DNA from 4 places in the Streptomyces sp. NPDC002730 genome. Region 2 is predicted to be linked to each of the others. Evidence: riboswitches for the same ligand, from Rfam matches in the RefSeq annotation. Region 2 holds a riboswitch; each other region holds the start of a gene.
The links. Region 2 has a riboswitch for cyclic di-AMP ahead of ACFYXH_RS16170 (M23 family metallopeptidase). Riboswitches for the same ligand answer to the same signal wherever they lie in the genome.

Region 1 (4,866 bases), on a different contig from region 2:
AGCTTCTGGTCCGCGGCATTACGGAAGTCGAAGATCGTGTGCAGGGCCAGGGTGGAGAGGAACGCGGTGTCGCTCTCGGTGGCATGGGCGAGGTGGCCGCTGCGGAAGAGCCGTCCGTACCGCACCCGCCGGCCGTCCACGGTCGGCAGGCCGCCCACGTCCCGGAAGTTGCGTACTCCGGACAGCTCAGGCTCTGTCGACGGGATCTGCGGCAGCTGCTGTGTCACGGGGGCTCCTGAAGTGACAGCCGTCGGCGCTGCTCGCCGACGATGGCGCGTTTCCCGACGATACGACATTGCTTCATCGGGCAATCATCTCGGTCCGTCTCCGTAAGAGCGTTGCACCGGCGACGGCTCCCGTCGGATGATGTGCGGACCTGTGCGAACCTGTGAGTATCTGAGGGGTCGGGATGATCGAGAGCGTTGGCAACGGTCGTACGTGGGTTCTCTCCGGACCGAGGAGTAGTTATGCGCTGCGTCTGACAGACGCTGACGAACTGCTGCATCTCCACTGGGGGCCACGGATCTCCGGCGCCGAGGCGGAGGCGCTCGCGGCCCAGGGTCTGCCGCCCTACTGGCCGTTCGAGTCACAGCTCGACGGCCACGAGGAGTATCCGGTCGAGGGCGGCCCGCGCTTCGTACGGGCGGCGCTCTCCGTCCGTACGGACACGGTGCGCGGCACCGAGTGGACCTTCGCCGGCGCCGAGGAGGTGCACGGCGACGAGCTGAGGCTCCGCTTCACCGACGCTCTACACGGCCTCGGGCTCACCCTGCACCATCGGATGCGCGACGACGCGGACGTCATCGAGCGCTGGGTCACCGTCACCCATGAGGGCGAGGGCCCCGACCTGGAACTACTGCGCGCCGATGCCGCCACCTGGACACTGCCGCAGCGCGACAGCTGGCGGCTCAGCCAGCTGCACGGCCGGTGGGCGGCAGAGTCGCTGCTCGTACGGTCGGAGCTGACGTACGGCGAGAAGGTGCTGAGCAGCAGGCGCGGCCACACCGGCCACCAGCATCTGCCCTGGGTCGCGCTGGACGCGGAGGGGGCTACGGAGGAGCGGGGCGAGGTGTACGGCGCCGCGCTCGGCTGGTCCGGGTCCTGGCGGATCTCCGTGGCGCAGCTGCCCGACGGACTCGTACAGATCACCGGCGGAGCCGGCTACGACGACTCCGGGCTGCTGCGGCTCGCACCGGGCCAGTCGTACACCTCGCCCGTCTTCGCCGGACTGTGGAGCGAAGGAGGGTTCGGCGGAGCCAGCAGGGCCTGGCACGCCTGGCAGCTGGCGCATGTGATCCCGGACGCTCAGGCCGAGCGGCCGGTGCTCTACAACTCCTGGGAGGCCACCGGCTTCGACATTTCCGAGGAGCAGCAGCGGGCACTCGCGCAGCGGGCCGCGGCCCTGGGCGTCGAACTGTTCGTGGTGGACGATGCGTGGTTCGGGCAGCGCACCAGCGACCGCGCCGGACTGGGCGACTGGACACCCAACGCCGAGCGCTTCCCGCAGGGACTGAAGCCGCTTGCCGACGAAGTGCACGCGCTGGGCATGCAGTTCGGGATCTGGGTCGAACCGGAGATGGTCAACGCCGACAGCGATCTCTACCGCGCGCACCCCGACTGGGTGCAGCACCACCCGGGCCGGGCACGGACGGAGTTCCGCAACCAGCTCGTACTGAACCTCGCGCGCGAGGACGTACAGGCCTACCTCTGGGAGCAGTTGGACGGACTGCTCGGCAGCGCGCCCATCGACTATGTGAAATGGGACTTCAACCGCTGCTTCACGGACGCCGGCTGGCCCGGCGAGACATATCCGCAGAAGCTGTGGGTCGAGCATGTGCAGGCGCTGTACGCACTCCTCGACCGGCTGCGCGCCGCGCATCCCTCGGTCGCCTTCGAGTCCTGCTCGGGCGGCGGTGGCCGGATCGACCTCGGAATTCTGTCCCGGACCGATCAGGTGTGGACCTCCGACAACACCGATCCGCTGGACCGGCTCGCCATCCAGCAGGGCTTCACCCAGCTGCACCCGGCACGGGTCATGGCGGCCTGGGTGACCGACAGTCCCAATGTCCAGCTCAACGGCCGCATCAGTACGCTCCGCTTCCGCTTTGTGAGCGCCATGGCAGGAGTGCTCGGAGTCGGTGGCGATCTCACCGAGTGGAACGCGGAGGAGCTCGCCGAGGCGCACGGCTGGGTGGAGCTCTACAAGAAGGTCAGGCCGGTGGTTCAGCACGGCGAGCTGTACCGGCTGCGGGCGCCGGAGGGCGGACTGAGCGCCGTGCAGTACGTACGCGGCGACGAGAACGTCGTTCTCGCCTGGCTCCAGGCACAGCACTACGGCGAACAGCCGCCCAGGCTCAGGCTGCGCGGGCTCGATCCGGCAGCCGCGTACGAGTGCCTGGACACGGGCGTCGTACACCGCGGATCCGTGCTCCTGCACCACGGGCTGCACACCGGACTGAAGGGCGACATGGACGCCACGGCGATCCGGCTGCGACGCCGCTGATGTGCCCCCTGGACAAGGGCAGTGAGCCGCGGAGGGATTTCCTGCGGGCGTGGCATGAATTGGAGGGGTAAGTAGGGCTGTATGCCATAACTGGGCGATCGTCATTAAATGACGGTTCTGTCCGAATTGGTCGATTCGGGATAACGTGCCCCGTCCGCAAGGCGGACGGTGCATGGCCGTGAGCGGGATCATATTCGTGACGGTGTGTGGTGGGGCGGCAGGGGTGAATTCCGTTTCCGGGGCGGACGGTGAAGATCATTGATTTACGGAGGGTTACGGGAATTTCGCACCGATATCACAGGGATCATTGACGGGCGAAAGCGACAGCTTGTTCCGGTACGCCCATTCGTTTACGGTCACGACCAATCCGGACGGAACGCCTAATCCTGCCGCCGACCGGAATTCCACCCACCCATGTGTGGCAGGAGCGGGGGACCCAGGTGATACGCCGATTCCGGACTTCCGGACGGCTTGGGGTGAAGTCGCGCAACTGCGCGGCCGGGCATCTCCAGCCCGAACCCGACAGCTCACCTCGCCGGCGCCGGAGAGGAATTCGCCATGCCCAAGAAGGGTAAGCACCGCCGCCCCAAGGTCAGCCCGATCACGCGCGGATTCGTCGCCGCCGGTACGGGTGGCGCCGCCATCGCCCTGCCGCTGATAGGTGCCGCAGGCGCCCACGCGGCAGGAAAGACCGCTCCGGCCGTGGCGCCGGAAAAGGCCGTGACCGCCGCCCCGTCCTCCCCCTTCTCCGCCGGGTCCGCCGCCGCGGCCCACGTGGCGCAGAAGAAGGCCTCTCCCACCACGTACTCCGTCGTCCCCGGCGACTACCTGTCCAAGATCGCCGACGAGCACGGTGTCCCCGGCGGCTGGAAGAAGCTGTACCAGGACAACCGCGAGGCCGTCGGCGACAACCCGTCGCTGATCCACCCGGGCCTCAAGCTCACCCTCGGCGCGAAGTCGAAGGCGAAGGCGCCCGAAAAGTCGCAGCACCCGTCGAGCCCGGACCGGTCCTCGTCGAAGGCGTCCTCCTCGAAGGCGCCCTCGGGTTCCTCGGACTCAGGTTCCTCGGACTCGGGTTCCTCGGACTCGGGCTCGGTGGTGCAGTCCTCCGCGCAGTCCTCGTCCGGTGGCTCGGCAGGCGGCAACGCCGCCCAGACCAGCGCCTCCGGCTTCGCCGCCCCCGTCGACGGCGCGACCGTCATCACCCCGTACCACCTCGCCGGCGCCATGTGGTCCAGCGGCTACCACACCGGTCTCGACTTCGCGGCGTCCACCGGCACGACCGTCAAGGCGGTCGGCCCGGGCACCGTCGTCTCCGCCGGCTGGGCCGGTGCGTACGGCAACCAGATCGTCATCCAGCACAGCGACGGCACCTACTCGCAGTACGCCCACCTCTCCGCCCTCTCCGTCGCATCAGGCCAGAGCGTGAGCGGCGGCCAGCAGATCGGCCTCTCCGGTACCACCGGCAACTCCACTGGCCCGCACCTGCACTTCGAGATCCGCACCGGCCCCGGCTATGGCTCGGACATCGACCCGCTGGCCTACCTGCGTCAGCACGGCGTCTCCATCTGATCCGTCCGACGTACGCAGTGTCCCGTCCTCCCCTCGTGCCGCCGCCCGCGGCGCGGGGGGAGTCGGCGTATTCCGGGTTGGATGAATCTTGACCGGTGGTATATATCACCCCTCGTCAACCCCTCCTTACGGTCGCGTAGGTCACATCCGTAAGGGAAAAATGAGTTCTCGTGGCAGACGATTCGAGAACAGAGAACAGTGGCGTATTCGGGTCGTACGCGGCGATCGGTGACAGTTTCACCGAGGGCGTCGGAGACCCGGGCCCCGACGGGACATACGTCGGCTGGGCGGACCGGTTCGCGGTCCTGCTCGACGACCGAATGCCGGAGCACACCTTCCGGTACGCCAACCTCGCCGTACGCGGCCGTCTCCTCGACCAGATCGTCGAGGAACAGGTGCCGCGGGCAAAGGAACTCGCCCCGGATCTGGTGACTTTCTGCGCCGGCGGCAATGACATCATTCGGCCCGGCAGCAACCCCGACGACGTGGCCGAGCGCTTCGAGCGGGCAGTCGCCGACCTCACCGATTCGGTCGGCACCGTCATGGTGACCACCGGTTTCGACACCCGCGGAGTGCCGGTACTGCGCCATCTGCGCGGCAAGATCGCCACGTACACCGCGCATGTACGGGCCATCGCCGACCGTTACGACTGCCCCGTACTCGACCTGTGGTCGCTCAAGTCCATCCAGGAGAGGCGGGCTTGGGACGCCGACCGGCTGCATCTGTCGCCCGAGGGCCACACCAGGGTCGCACTGCGTGCCGCCCAGGTGCTCGGACTCGAGGTGCCGGCC
Region 2 (4,866 bases):
GATCACGGCCGCGGTGCTGATCGCGGCCGGCGGCGCGCTCACCGCACTCCGCCTGCGCCGCCGCTGAAACAGCGCGCATTGCCGCTGCGCAGCACCCTCAGCAGTTCCTCGTCCGTCGCGGGACGGCCGGCGGCGAGGGTGCTGCGCAGCGTGGGCCACAGCCATACGGAGAGCCTTCGGAGAGGCTTCGGAGCAGACCGCCTCATAAAATGGATTTGATCTTGCTCCGGATGGCGTAAGGTTGTGTTCACCGACGCGGGGTGGAGCAGCTCGGTAGCTCGCTGGGCTCATAACCCAGAGGTCGCAGGTTCAAATCCTGTCCCCGCTACTGCAGCCAGTGGCCCGGCACTCGATCAGAGTGCCGGGCCACTGTCGTACCCGGCCCCAACCGTCCGTACTCGGCCCCAACCGTCGGCGTCGCCCGGTTGGCCGACGGAGAGTCGCAGCCCGGCGCGGCTACGGCCAACCTGGGATGAGCGCGGTACTTTCCGCAGCCGTGGCTGGACTGGTCAGGAGATCACTGGTGGGGCAGCGAGAGCAGGACGGCGGCGCCAGCGCTCACCGTCTTGTCCTCGCGCTGCCCTCGCTGATGATCATTGCCGGCGTGATCTTCGATCTCCTCACCCCGTCCGAGTACACCGCATCTCCGCTCTTCGCCGCCGCTCCGCTGATCGCCGCGCCGTTCTTCTCCTTTCCCGCCACCTTGCTGACCGGCATCGCCGCCGTCGTCAGTGTGCTGGGTCTGCACGTCTACAACGGGACCCTGACCCTGACCCCGGCGAACACCGAGCTGTTCACCGTGGTCACCGTCGCCGGCCTGGCACTCTTCATCAACCGGGTGGTCCGGCTCAGCGGCAGGCGCCTGGCCTCCGCCCGCGACATCGCCGAGACCGCGCAGCGCGCCGTGCTGCCCACCCCCGCCGACCGGATCGGCGGGCTGCAGATCGCCGCGCGGTACGAGGCGGCGCAGGCGGACGCGTTCATCGGCGGCGACCTCTTCGCCGTGCAGGACACTCCGCACGGTGTGCGGCTGGTCGTGGGCGACGTCCGGGGCAAGGGGATGGGGGCGGTCGAGGCCGTGGCCGTGGTCATCGGGGCGTTCCGGGAGGCCGCCGAGCAGGAGAGATCGATCGAGGGCGTCGCCGGGCGCCTGGAGCGGGCGCTCACGCGCGAGGGGACGAGGCGGGGGAGCCTGGACGTGTTCGAGGGGTTCACCACCGCCGTACTCGCCGAGATTCCGCATGGCGCGGGCGTGGTGCGGGTGGTGAACCGTGGCCATCCGGAGCCGCTGGTGCTGCACGCCGGCGGCGATCTGGACAAGCTGGAGCCGACCGAGCACGCGCTGCCGCTGGGAATGGGTGATCTGGGGATCTTGCCGGACCTGGCGGACGAGTATCCGCTCCCGGCCGGGGCCACGCTGCTCCTCTACACCGACGGGGTGACCGAGGCGCGCGACGCGGACGGTGCCTTCTACAACCCCGTCGAGCGGCTCGGCGGCCGGCTCTTCGCCGGCCCCGAGGATCTGCTGGACGCGATCGTCGACGATGTACGCCTGCATACGGGTGGCGGTCCCAACGACGACATGGCGCTGCTGGCGGTCAGCCGCCCGCTCGACGGGCAGCCGGAGCGCCGCAGGACCGTAGGCGTGATCAAAGGGGAGCAGGAAGACACGGGCCAGTACCGTGTGTAGTCGAAGGACACCCCTCCGCATAACATGTGAAGCACCGTCAGAAGTGCGGTGCGGTCCGGGCATCGATCAAGTCGCCCGACTCCGGCCGCTTGTGTCCCGGTAAGTCCAGGCCAATGTCTTTAATGATTAGTCGGAACAGCTTGGAATCCGGCCCTGGCGTCTATTAACGTTCGATAACGCAGCGCGGTTGTCCCAGCCGTCGCAAGAGACGGCACCGTGCGCACGCGCCGAATCCCGCAAGGGAACCGGGGAACCACCAATTGGGGTGAATCGGGCACCTTTTGCCGCTTTGTTCGCGGTCGAAGCGCTCGTAGGAGACCTTCCTGCTCCGAACCCGTCAGCTAACCCGGTAGGCGAGAAGGAAGGAAAGGAGTACGCCTCCGTGGCGTCCAACAGCCCTGCCCCCGCACCCGAAACCCCCTTTCAATCCGACTTCTTCGGCGACGACGTAGCGGAGCGGGCATGGGAGGAATGGAACCCCACCGAGGACTCCGTTCGTCCGGTGCGCGGTCGGCACCGTGTCATGAAGCAGCGCGGCGGACTCGCCCGCAGCTCCACGGTGCTCGGCGTCGGTGTGATCGCAGCGGTCGGCGCGGGCGGCATGGCCAGCGCGCAGGACAAGCCGCCGGTCTCCATATCGCTGCCGGACCTTCCGGACTCGATCAAGGACAAGCTGCCCGACGCCGCGTCACTGCCGGGTGTGGGCGCCTTCATGTCCGACGGCGCCGACGCGCAGTCGGGGAACGCGAACGCCTCGCCGCTCACGGCGATGACCCTCGCCGCGGACGACGGCACCGAGGCGGACGCGGAGACGGGCGCCGCCGGCGCCGGTGAGGCCCTGCGCGCCCGCATCCTTCAGCAGGCCGATCAGCAGCGGGCCGAGGCGGACGCCGAGGCCAAGTCGGCCGCGGAGAAGCTCGCCGCCGAGAAGGCCGCGGCGGAGGCGAAGCAGCAGCAGACGGCGGCGGAGGCGAAGGCCGAGGCCGCGAAGCAGAAGGCCGAGGCGGCCGCGGAGGCCAAGGCGGAGGCGGAGCGGCTCGCCAAGCTGGCCGCGAACTTCGCGCTGCCCACCTCCGCGTACACGATCACCTCCACCTTCGGCGAGGCCGGCTCCATGTGGTCCTCGGGCTACCACACCGGCCTGGACTTCGCCGCCCCGACGGGCACGCCGGTCAAGGCGGTGCACGGCGGCACCGTCAAGTCGGCGGGCTGGTCAGGCTCGTACGGCTACCGCACGGTCCTGGAGCTCGAGGACGGTACGGAGGTCTGGTACTGCCACCAGTCGTCGATGTCGGTCAGCGTGGGCCAGAAGGTGACGACGGGCGAGACGATCGGCCGCGTGGGCGCGACCGGCAATGTCACGGGCCCGCATCTGCACCTTGAGGTGCACACCCCGGGCGGTTCGGGCATCGACCCGATGGCCTGGCTCCAGGGCAAGGGCCTCACTGTCTGATCGAGCGCCGCAGTGCCCGGCAGTCCTGGCGTGAGCAGTTCACGGCAGTCCTGGCGTAAACGGAATAGCGCGGCCCGGTCTGGCTGTTGATCAAGGTATGACTTCCCTCCGTACCCTTGGCTCGTCAGGCCTGGCCGTCTTTCCGCTCTGCCTCGGCGGCAATGTCTTCGGCTGGACCGCCGACGAGACGCAGTCCTTCGCCGTGCTCGACGCGTACGTGGCCGCCGGCGGCAACTTCATCGACACCGCCGACGTCTACTCCGCATGGGGGCCGGGCAACGAGGGCGGCGAGTCCGAGACCGTCATCGGCAACTGGCTTGCCGCGCGCGGCAACCGTTCCGAGGTCGTCGTCGCCACCAAGGTCGGCGCCCACCCTCAGTACAGGGGCCTCTCCGCCACCAATATCGCGGCCGCGGCCGAGGAGTCGCTGCGCCGGCTGCGTACCGACTACATCGACCTGTACTACACGCACTTCGACGACCCGGCCGTCCCCGTCGAGGAGATCATCACCGCCCTCGACCAGCTGGTGAAGGACGGCAAGGTCCGCGCCATCGCCACCTCCAACCTCAGCGTCGAGCGGCTCCAGGCGTCCCTGGACTTCTCGGAGCGCGAGGGGCTGGCCCGCTATTCCGTGCTGCAGCCGCACTACAACCTCGTCTCGCGCGAGACGTACGAGGGCGAGCGCCAGGAGACGGCCGCCCGCGCCGGTCTCGCCGCCGTCCCGTACTACTCGCTCGCCTCCGGCTTCCTCACCGGCAAGTACCGGCCGGGTGCGACGGTGCGGAGCCCACGGGCCGAGGGCGCGGCCGGGCATCTGAAGACCGACCGGGGCGTGGCCGTGCTCGCCGCGCTGGACAAGGTCGCCGAGGCGCGCGGTGCCGAGATCGCGACTGTCGCGCTCGCCTGGCTGGCCGCGCAGCCGACCGTCGCCGCGCCGATCGCCTCGGCCCGTACGGTCGAGCAGCTGCCCGCCCTGCTGGCGGTCGCCGACCTGGAGCTGACGGCCGAGGAGCTGGCCGAGCTGACGGCGGCGTCCGCCCAGGGCGTCTAGGAGCGGTACGGGTTGTAGCCGCCGTAGTCGCGGTACGGCGGCGGCACCCACACGCGGCCCGTCGCCCGTGCCGCGTACGTCAGCGCGGGCGCGGCCACCTCCTTGCGCTGCCACAGGTGGTGCAGCAGCTCCTGCTCGCGCTCCACGAAGTCCGGGCCCGCCGCGCCGCGGTGGGCCCGGTGGCGCAGAAAGGCCAGGGAGGTCGCGAACGTCTCGTACTCCGATACGGCGTGCGCCGCGGCCGGTCCGTACGCCCGCCGCGCGAAGTCGCGCGCCATCGTGCGTGCCCGCATCGAGGAGAGCGCGCGCGGTTCGTCCCCCGCGAGCCAGCCGGCCGCGGCGTACGCGGGCAGCTCGGCGGATATCGTGCGCAGCTCGCGCTGCCGCGTCCAGATCGCCAGCCAGGTCAGCAGGCCGAAGGCCGGCACCATGAACGCCCCGTACACGCCGTAGAAGCCCAGCGGGCCGAACAGCGACGACGCGCCGTTCCACAGGGCGTGCATGCCCATGGCGAGGACGAGACCGAGCAGCGGCAGTGCGACGCGGCGGATCTTCTGGCGCTGTGCGGCGAGCGCGGCGATACCGAAGCCGATGCCCGTCAGCACTGTGAAGAGCGGATGTGCGAACGGCGACATCACGACGCGTACGAAGAAGGTCGCCGCGGTCATCGAG
Region 3 (4,866 bases), on a different contig from region 2:
GTGAGGCCGACATAGCCGCCGACCGAGAACGGCAGTACCTGCAGCCGCACATGGGGCAGTTGTGCCGTCTCCGCCAGCCCTCGCAATTGTTCGCGCATCACCTGCCGGCCCCCGACCTCGCGCCGTAGCACCGCCTCGTCGAGCACCGCGCTCAGCTCCAACGGCTTCTCCGCGCGGAGTACCGACTGGCGGGTCAGCCTCACCTCCACCAGCGAGTTCACCGTCGTGGCGGGCAGATCCGCCAGTGCCGCCCGGGTCACCGCGCGCGCATAGTCCGGGGTCTGCAGCAGCCCGGGCACCACCGAGGTCTCCAGCGTCCGCGCGGCGCAGGCCTGGTCCTCCAAACTGATGAAGTCCCGGTACTCGGGCGGGAGCAGCCCGCGGTACGCATGCCACCAGCCGCTGCCCATGCCGTCGGCCGCACCCGCCAAGGTCTCGAGCAGCGTGCGCAGTTGAGGATCAGCCACTGTGTACACATCCAGCAGCAGGGTCACATCCGACGCCTTGACCCCGCTGATACCGGTCTCGATCCGGCTCACCTTCGACTGGTGCCAGCCGGCGAGTTGTGCGGCGTCCCGGCTGGTGAGGCTCGCGGCCAGGCGCAGCCTCCGCAACTCCTCGCCGAGCTTGCGGCGGCGTACCGCGGGACCGTGCTGCATCGCCCGCTCCTTCCCGTCCTTCCGGCTTGCTGTCCTTCCGGCTGTACTTCCGTCGCACTGACCTTCCGGCCGGGACCAAAGTGCGGGTCTCTGCCCAAATACGGTCTCGCGTAGCAGAGTTCACTGCTTCGAGCGACAGATATATGCATATCTTGGTGGATCGCCGCCCTCGACGGCACGATCAGTGGCACTCTGGCGCGAAGCGCAATCCGTGGCCGCCCTCGCATTTCATCCGCTACGAGTCGGAGCCGGCCCGGTGGGAAAGGGACAGCGTCGCCATGGCAGACCATCAGGAAGCCTCCGTCACCCTGCCGAGCGATCCAGCCTCGGTCTCCGCCGCCCGGAGATACGCCACAGACGTCATCGCCGAATGGGGTCTGCCCATCGAGACCGAGGCCGTCGACACGGTGCGGCTGATCGTGTCCGAACTCGCCACCAATGCCGTCCAGCACACCTTCGGCCAGTCGCCGACCTTCACCGTGGACCTCCGTCTCGATCGGGACGAGCAGCTTCGCATCGGCGTCACCGACAGCCACCCGCGCTGGCCGCAGCGGCTGCCCGCAGCCGTACGCCAGGACAACGGCCGCGGCATGGTGATCATCCGCAGCCTGACCGCCGAGTGCGGCGGAGAGCTCTCCGTCGCACCGACCCCCGAGGGCGGCAAGACCGTGTGGATCGCCCTGCCGTGGATCGTCCCGGTCCAGAACTGATCACCGCTGTCCGGCAGTCAGCTCCCCGCGCGGCCGAACGCGCCACGCAGCAGAGCCCGCAGCGAATCGGCCGCGGGAGACGATTCCTCGCCCCGATGTGCGACCGAGATCGTCCGTCGGAAGTCCGCCGGCTCCAACTGCCGTACACCGAGCGGCGTCGCGGCCATCGCGGCGACCATCTCCGGCACCACCGCCACGCCGAGCCCCGCACTGACCAGCGCGCACACCAGCGCATAGCCCGGTGACTCGACCACCACAGCGGGAGTCGCCCCGGCCCGCGCCAACGCTCCTTCCACGCCCTTGCGCGGCGGATGCGAGGGTGCGCTGCTGATCAGCGGCTGTCCTGCGAGATCGGCCACCGGCAGCCTGCTCGAGCCGCCCGCCAGCGCATGACCGGGCGCCGTCACCAGCACCAACTCCTCCACGAGCAGTGGTTCCAGAACCACCCCCGACGGCGGTGGAGCCGGCTCGGCCGGTTCGTACGCATGCGTCAGCGCCAGATCGACATCGCCGGCCGCCACCGCCAGGACCCCGCCCGGCGGCTCGTACTCCGCGACGGTCAGTTCCACATCCGGATGGGCCCGGCGGAAGGCGCTCAGAACCGGCGGCAGCAGATGGATGCCGACCGTGGTGAAGGTGCCGACGCGCAGGCGTCCGCCGGAGAGACCGGCCAGCCGCGCCAGCTCGTGCCGTGCCCGGTCCATCTCGTCCAGCACTCGGCGGGCCCGTGCTGCCAGCAGCTCGCCCGCGGCGGTCAACCGTGCCCCGCGATGGTGCCGCACCAGCAGGGTCGCCCCCGCCTCCCGCTCCAGCTTGGCCAGCTGCTGGGAGAGCGCGGGTGCGGTGTAGCCCAGTCGGGCGGCGGCGCGGGTGATCGAACCGGCCTCCGCGACCGCCACCAGCGCCGCCAGCCGCGTCGGGTCGTACATGCCACCTCTTAAGCATTGCTTTAGGCAGACCATGAAGATTGCAAGTACACGTTAAGGCCTGTGCAGGTCCAGGATGGCGGGCATGGACGCACAACTGGTTGCTTTCACCGGGGTCGCCGCGGGCATGGTCGCCATGCCGGGCGCGGATTTCACCGTCGTCGTACGCAACGCCCTCGCCTCCCGGCGTGCGGGTGTGGCCTGCGCCGTCGGTGTCGCGGGTGGACTGCTGGTGCACACCGCGCTGGCGGTCGCGGGGCTCGCGGCTGTGCTGGTCGCCGTGCCGGTGCTGTACCGGACGCTACAGATCGCGGGCGGGGCCTATGTGCTCTATCTGGGTGTACGGGCGGTGCGCGGCGCACTGCGTCCGCAGCTTGCTGCGCAGGACCCGGAGGGGCAGCCGGCCGGCGGCACGGGGCGCAGTCTGCGGCAGGGCTTCCTCACCAACGTCCTCAATCCAAAGGCGCCGGTGCTCTTTCTCAGCCTGCTCCCGCAGTTCGTGCCGGACGGCGTTCCGGTGCTGACGCGCACCTTCCTGCTCGCCGCCATCGTCGTCGTCATGGCTCTGCTCTGGTTCCCGCTGGTGGCACTGCTGGTGGACCGCCTCGGTCAATGGCTGCGCCGCCCGCGCACGACCCGGGCCGTGGAAGGCGTCACCGGTGGGGCCCTCACTGCGCTGGGCGTGACGCTGCTGGCCGAGCCGCTGGCGCACTGAGCCTTCGGCCGGCCCGGTCCGCCGGTCGCCGACAACCGTCGACGACCGGCGGACCGTGAGCGATCAGCCGAGAGCGGCGAGACGTGAGCGGTGAGCCGCCGGTCGTCAGCGCACCCGGCCGTACCAGACGCGCTTCGTCCAGATCTTCTCCAGCCGCACCACGCTGCCGGTCTTGGGCGAGTGCCAGATCTTGCCGCCGCCGGCGTAGATCCCCACGTGGTAGACGGAGCTTCCGGAGTGGAAGAAGACCAGGTCCCCGCGCTGCCGGGAGGCGGCCGAGACATGCTTGGTCCTGTTGTACTGCTGCTGGGCGGTGCGTGGCAGCTTCTTGCCGACGTTCTTGTACGAGTAGAGCGTCAGGCCCGAGCAGTCGAACCGGTGCGGGCCCGTGGCGCCGTACCTGTACGGCGATCCCCTCTTCGATGCGGCCACTTTGAGTGCCTTGCTCGCATAGGCCGTGGCCGCGTTGGCTTCGGTAGTGGCGCCCGGCGCCACCAGTGTGCCGCCGACGGCGGCAAGAGTCAGGGCCGATACGGCACCCGCCCGGGACATCATGGTCAGAGACGGGACATGAATCTGCGCAGTCATGCGCAACCCTTCGTCAACCGCCTGTGAAGGATGACCTGTCGGGTTCGGACGGACGAAGATGCCCGGCCGCTGATGCGGCTTCACCCCTAGGGACGACCGGACTGCCCGGCCACCCCGTCCTGCTTGGGTCCTCCACTCCTGCCGATGCACTTCTGTCGACCAGACATCCGGAGCGGCGGCAGGACTCAGCGTCCGCCCGGACCGCCCCGCCGAGGTGGCGGGGGCTTGTCGTCCCAGGGATCTTGACTCATGCCATGCCGGATTTCCGTGCGAAACGACGGTATGTGAGTCTCGTCACCCCTGACCTGTTCGGGTGGACAGGGCCGTTTCGGTGATCGGTCCGCGACGCCTGACGAACGCCCCACCAGCAGCGGAACGGCCTATTCCGCTAGATCGGTAGTCGGGTTGCGCAAGTTGTGCGGTACCGCCGTTTGGATCGCGACTACACCGAATGAGGGAGGCTACGCGGTACCCCGATGGCGGTAGACGGGAGTGGAGGATCCGTCAACTCATGGAAGCGGGCGGCATCGTCACCCGGCCCGCCCTGCGCTCGCCGTCGAGCACCCTGAGCGCTTCGGCGAGTGTTGCCGCATGCACTTCGCTCTCGCCGCGCATATGCATCAGCGTCAGCGCGTCCTTGAGCGCGGCGGCCCGGCCGAGCAGGGCCTGTGCCGCGCGCAGTGCGCCGTAGGTGTGCGTGGCGCGGGCCGGGTTGATCCGCCCCAGCAGATCGACGACCTCGAGATAGCTGTCGATGAAGTCGGCCTCGGCGCGGGTCAGCGCGGGCAGCGGCGGCAGTTCGGGTGGCAGCATCGGGCGCTCACCGCGCACCGGGGTTGATGAGCGAGGTCTTGCGGTTCTTGATGACGTGGTCCACCAGGCCGTACGCCTTGGCGTCCTCGGCGTCGAAGATCTTGTCGCGCTCCAGGTCGGCGGCGATCCGCTCCGGGGTCTGGCCGGTGTGACGTACGAGCATCCCGGCGAGTTGGGCACGCAGCCGCAGCAACTCCTGTGCCTCGATCTCCAGATCGGACGGCTGGCCCCGCAACTGCTCCTCGATGGCGGGCTGCTGGACGACGATCCGGGCGCCGGGCAGCGCCATCCGCTTGCCCGGGGCGCCGGCGGCGAGCAGCAGTGCGGCGGTTGAGGCGGCCTGGCCCAGGCAGGTCGTCTCCACGTCACAGGTGATCACCTGCATCGTGTCGTAGATCGCGGACATGGCGCTGAGCGAGCCGCCGGGGGAGTTGATGTACAGGCTGATGTCCCGG
Region 4 (4,866 bases), on a different contig from region 2:
CGCTGAAGGACTTCGGCGGGAACTTCTTGGGGTCGAGGTCCAGATCGCGGCAGACCAGTGCCATCAGTCGCTTGGAGTCGGCGGCGTCGTAGATCGAGAACGACGAGGTGAAGCCGAGCTTCTTGGACTCCCGGCGCAGGATGCGGACGCACGCGCTGTGGAAGGTCATGACCCACATGGCGTTTGCGCGCGGCCCGACGAGCTGCTCGACGCGGTCCTTCATCTCGCCGGCGGCCTTGTTGGTGAAGGTGATCGCCAGTATCTGGCCGGGGTGCACGCTGCGGGTCCCCAGCAGATGCGCGATCCGGTGGGTCAGCACCCGGGTCTTGCCGGACCCGGCGCCGGCCACGATGAGCAGCGGCGACCCGGTGTGCACAACGGCGGCACGCTGCTGCTCGTTCAGCCCCTCGAGCAGGGCGGCGGGGTCCACGACGGTGCGCGGGGCGCCGTCGCGGTAGTACGGGTCCCTGGCCGGAGGCACGTCAAATGCACCCTGGAAGAGATCGTCCGGGATCTCCTCCGGGGCCGAGTCCTCGGGCGGTGGCGGGTGCTGCTCCGCGCTGGGCTGGAGGTCCGCCAGGAAGCTGTCGTCAAAGAGGCTGCTCATCGCTCTACGAGTCTAGGCCGCCGCACTGACAGCCCGCGGCCGCATTGCGATACGACTCCGAGAGCGGCTCCGGCACGACTCGGGCAGCGACTCGGGTGACGAGACCGACGACGAGCCCGACGACGCTACGCGATCAGGCCGCTCCGCTGCGCTGTCACGCGGCACCGGCCCGTGAGCGACTCCTCACTCAGCCGCGAAGGTCACGAAAATGTATCGGACATATCGAACATCAACCTTCACAGCAACCACACGAGTTGGCTAGCGTGCTCGATCAGGCGGCCCGTACCCCCCTGGCGACTCGCGCCGAATCGGGCGGCCTGCGCCGAATTCGAGCTCTCTTCACGGGAGTTCGGAGCCGGGGACCCACCATGCACAACCTGGGGTGAATCGGACCGTTCCCCCCTCGGTCCGTAGGGCGACCTTCCGTTCCGCCCGAACCCGACAGCTAACCCGGTAGGCGGTCCACGGAAGAAGGAGATGCCGGCCTTGGCGTCGCATCGCAAACCGCGTACCCGTACCGGAATTGCCGGAATGGCAGGACTACGCACCAACTCCCCCGCCGTCGGGTTCACGACGGCTGCCCTCGCCTCCGTCACCCTGCTGTCCACGCAGAGCGCCAACGCCGCGCCCACCGAGCCGAAGCCCTCCGTCGAAGAGGTGCAGAAGAAGGTCGACGACCTGTACCGGCAGGCCGGCACCGCGACCGAGAAGTACAACAAGGCCAAGGAATCCACCGACGAGAAGCGGCGCGAGGTCGACCAGCTGCTCGACGACGCCGCGAAGCGCACGGACAAGCTGAACGAGTCCCGGCGCACGCTCGGCAACTACGCGGCCGCGCAGTACCGCACGGGCGCGGTCACCCCGACCGCCGCCCTGCTGCTCGCGGACAGCCCGCAGGCGTACTTCGACCAGACACAGCTGATGGACCGGATGACCGACCGTCAGCGCACCGTCATCGACGACTACGAGACCCAGCGGGCCGCAGCCGCCAAGCAACGCGCGGAGGCGACGAAGAGCCTCGAGTCGCTCACGGACTCCCAGAAGGCGCTGCGCACCAGCAAGCAGGAAGTCCAGGCGAAGCTGAGCGAGGCGCGTTCGCTGCTGTCGAAGCTGACCGCCGAGGAGAAGGCGCGGCTCGCGGCGATCGAGCGCGAGAAGGAGGAAGTGGCGCGCCGCAAGGCCGAGGCCAAGGCCAAGGAGGAGGCGAAGGCCCGGGCCGACGCGGAGGCGGAGCGCAAGCGCCGGGAGCAGGCGCAGCAGCCGGGCGGCGACACCAGCACAGGTACGGGTACAGGCACCGGCTCCAGCGGTGGTGCGTACGCGGCCAAGGCCGACAAGGTCCTCTCGTTCGCCCGCTCGCAGATGGGCAAGCCGTACGTCTGGGGCGCCACGGGGCCGAGCTCGTACGACTGCTCGGGACTGACCCAGGCCGCCTGGAAGGCGGCCGGCGTGGATCTGCCGCGCACCACCTGGGACCAGGTGAAGGTCGGCAAGCGGATCGCGACACAGGATCTGCTCCCGGGCGACCTGGTCTTCTTCTACGACGACATCAGCCACGTCGGCATCTACATCGGCGACGGCAAGATGATCCACGCGCCCAAGCCCGGCGCGAACGTCCGCGAGGAGTCGATCTACTACATGCCGATCTACGGCAGCGTGCGTCCGGCATAGCGGAACAACTGGCACAGCGAACAAGGGGAACGCCCGGACCCGACCGCGCCCGGGCGTTCCCAGCACGGAAGGCCACGTACGGAAGACCACGTACGGAAGACGTGCCACGTACGGAGAACGCCGCTCTCACATCGGGAGCGGCGTTCTCACGTCCAGAGCGTGGCGATGAAGATGTTCGCGACCGTCAGTCCGCCCACCGCCCCGAACAGCGCCTTCTCCACCTTCTCCTCGTCCCGCTTCACATACACCAGGCCCAGGATCACGATCAGCACCGCCAGCTTGATGCCGATCTTGAGGTTGTTCACCGCCTGGTCGTCCGCCTGGTTGAGGCCCACCAGCGCCACGCCCGTGACCAGCATCGTCAGCGCGCCGTGCAGCATCGCCGGAATGAAGCGTGCCTCTCCCGCGCCCATCGCCTTCATCTGAGTGAGGAAGCCGCCGAGCAGCGACGCGATGCCGATGATGTGCAGGGCGACGAAGACATTGATGAGTACGTCCATGAGGCGGAGCCTAGCCGCCCCCATACCACCGCTCTCCGGGCAGGTGGGCCTCGTTCGCCTCATCGGTCACTCCGGTACGGAATTGCGGTCCGGCACCATGGGCAGGGCTCTCACAAGGCGCACCCTCATGTCCACCTTTGGCCAACATCGGTCCTTACGCCTCTTTCCCGTGACCCCCAGGTTTAGCGTCCTCCCTCAGGTGACCGACTCCCCACCGCCGCCGAGTTCCCGGGCGGCCGTCAGTCACCACCGCCGAGAGATCCGGCGGCGGGCCGCTCCCCCTGTGCGGTCCGCCGTCGGACTCCGACTCGGACCGGCAGGGAACGGAAGGACGTGGACGCCCTCGTGGCAGCGCACCGGAAACCCAAGCAGCATCCGCTCACCGGGCCCGCCGCCCGTACCGCCGCCACTCTCGCGCTCGCCGGCGCAGCGACCGCCACCGCATTCGAAGGCGCCGGGCACGCCGAGCCCCGCCTCAGCCCCGCACAGATCAAGGCCAAGGTCGACAAGCTGTACCAGGAGGCGGAGGCCGCCACCGAGAAGTACAACGAGGCCAAGGAGCAGACCGCCAGAGCGCGCGAGTCACTGGACTCGCTGCGCGACGAGGCCGGGCGCCGGACCCAGCGGCTCAACACCTCACGGAACGCGCTCGGTTCGATCGCCACCGCCCAGTACCGCGCCGGCGGTATCGACCCCGGCCTGCAGCTCGCGCTCACTTCCGACCCCGACCAGTATCTGGAGCGCGCCGCGCTCGCCGAGCGGGTCGGCGAGCGGCACGCGGACGCGATCACCGGCGTACACCAACAGCTGGTGGAGATCGCGCGGTTGAAGGCGCGGGCCGACGAGCGGATGAGAGCTCTCGAGGCCCGGCAGACCGAGTTGGCGAAGCACAAGTCCACCGTCCGGGAGAAGCTCGCCGCCGCCGAGCGTCTGCTGACCCGGATGACCGCCGAGCAGCGCGCGGCGTACAACTCCGCCTACGGCGGTACGGGCGGAGCGACGGATGCCCGCGCCGACCGCTCCGCCGTCCCGCGCGGCTCGCTCCGGGCCCCCAATTCCCGTGCCGCACAAGCCGTCGCGTACGCGTACGGAGCACTCGGCAAGCCCTACGTATGGGGTGCGACGGGCCCGGGTTCGTACGACTGCTCCGGTCTCACACAGGCCGCCTGGCGCTCCGCCGGCGTCTCGCTGCCCCGCACCACCTACACCCAGATCAACACCGGCGAACGCGTGTCCCTCTCTCAACTCGCCCCTGGCGACCTGGTGTTCTTCTACTCAGGCATCTCCCATGTCGGCCTCTACATCGGCGGCGGCCAGATGATCCACGCACCCCGTCCGGGCGCCCCCGTCCGCGTCGCGCCCATCGACCAGATGCCCTTCGCGGGTGCCGCCCGCCCCGTGTAGCCGCCGCAGAGCCCGCGCCACCGGAGGGACCGCGAGCCGCTCGCAAACCGGTTGCCCGGCCGCGCACGGAAGTGACACCATCCCCGGCGTCCCAAGATCCCGATCGCGGCAGGAGCCCCCGTGGACGTCGATGTCCAGAACTACGTACGCACGCTCACGCTCCGCTCGTCCGATCACGTCCGCGTCGGCCCCTTCACCGTGCGCTACAACCCCAACTGGGCGATCCCACCGGCCAATTACGCCATCCCCGACCATGGCGCGGAGCCGACCACCGAAGAGGTCAACGCTCTGATCGCCGTCTTCCGCGAGCGCGACCGGCAGCCACGCCTGGAGTTCCTGCCGTCGTGCGCGCCCGAGGTCGAGCCCGCTCTGCTCGCGGCCGGCTTCACGGTCGAGCGCCGCGCACCACTGCTGGCCTGCACGCCCGAATCCCTCATAGCCCCGGCGCCGGTCGACGGAGTCAGCCTCACCGAGCCCTCCGACGAGGCCGGGTACACCGCCGCGGCGGGCGTGCAGCATCTCGCGTACGGCGAGTCGGGCGACCCGACCGACGGCGAAATCGCGTGGCTGCGCGGGGCCAACGAGGGCGGCGGAGTCGCAGGCCTCGCCACGGACGACAAGGACGGCACACCGGTGGCCGCGGGCGGCTGCTCCGTCCCGGCCGACGGACTGAGCGAGCTGTGC

Region 1: another riboswitch for cyclic di-AMP. It lies ahead of ACFYXH_RS33480 (peptidoglycan DD-metalloendopeptidase family protein); the one in region 2 lies ahead of ACFYXH_RS16170 (M23 family metallopeptidase).
Region 3: another riboswitch for cyclic di-AMP. It lies ahead of ACFYXH_RS25970 (C40 family peptidase); the one in region 2 lies ahead of ACFYXH_RS16170 (M23 family metallopeptidase).
Region 4: another riboswitch for cyclic di-AMP. It lies ahead of ACFYXH_RS01620 (NlpC/P60 family protein); the one in region 2 lies ahead of ACFYXH_RS16170 (M23 family metallopeptidase).

What each region holds. Positions count from the first base shown of each region.
Region 1 covers NZ_JBIAQG010000015.1:118,593-123,458, forward strand. Annotated here, with positions in the region: gene ACFYXH_RS33470 (tyrosine-protein phosphatase) at 1-227, opposite strand, end outside; gene ACFYXH_RS33475 (alpha-galactosidase) at 410-2,503, shown strand; cyclic di-AMP (ydaO/yuaA leader) riboswitch at 2,903-3,057, shown strand; gene ACFYXH_RS33480 (peptidoglycan DD-metalloendopeptidase family protein) at 3,062-4,075, shown strand; gene ACFYXH_RS33485 (SGNH/GDSL hydrolase family protein) at 4,246-4,866, shown strand, end outside.
Region 2 covers NZ_JBIAQG010000005.1:527,138-532,003, forward strand. Annotated here, with positions in the region: gene ACFYXH_RS16155 (hypothetical protein) at 1-67, shown strand, start outside; tRNA gene ACFYXH_RS16160 (tRNA-Met) at 255-328, shown strand; gene ACFYXH_RS16165 (PP2C family protein-serine/threonine phosphatase) at 473-1,690, shown strand; cyclic di-AMP (ydaO/yuaA leader) riboswitch at 1,906-2,061, shown strand; gene ACFYXH_RS16170 (M23 family metallopeptidase) at 2,073-3,143, shown strand; gene ACFYXH_RS16175 (aldo/keto reductase) at 3,241-4,194, shown strand; gene ACFYXH_RS16180 (PrsW family intramembrane metalloprotease) at 4,191-4,866, opposite strand, start outside.
Region 3 covers NZ_JBIAQG010000010.1:265,488-270,353, reverse strand. Annotated here, with positions in the region: gene ACFYXH_RS25990 (helix-turn-helix domain-containing protein) at 1-659, opposite strand, end outside; gene ACFYXH_RS25985 (ATP-binding protein) at 938-1,369, shown strand; gene ACFYXH_RS25980 (LysR family transcriptional regulator) at 1,387-2,298, opposite strand; gene ACFYXH_RS25975 (LysE family translocator) at 2,381-3,010, shown strand; gene ACFYXH_RS25970 (C40 family peptidase) at 3,116-3,598, opposite strand; cyclic di-AMP (ydaO/yuaA leader) riboswitch at 3,602-3,786, opposite strand; gene ACFYXH_RS25965 (hypothetical protein) at 4,103-4,411, opposite strand; gene ACFYXH_RS25960 (ATP-dependent Clp protease proteolytic subunit) at 4,419-4,866, opposite strand, start outside.
Region 4 covers NZ_JBIAQG010000001.1:312,796-317,661, reverse strand. Annotated here, with positions in the region: gene pcrA (DNA helicase PcrA) at 1-607, opposite strand, end outside; cyclic di-AMP (ydaO/yuaA leader) riboswitch at 918-1,083, shown strand; gene ACFYXH_RS01620 (NlpC/P60 family protein) at 1,085-2,278, shown strand; gene ACFYXH_RS01615 (hypothetical protein) at 2,425-2,778, opposite strand; gene ACFYXH_RS01610 (NlpC/P60 family protein) at 3,112-4,182, shown strand; gene ACFYXH_RS01605 (GNAT family N-acetyltransferase) at 4,303-4,866, shown strand, end outside.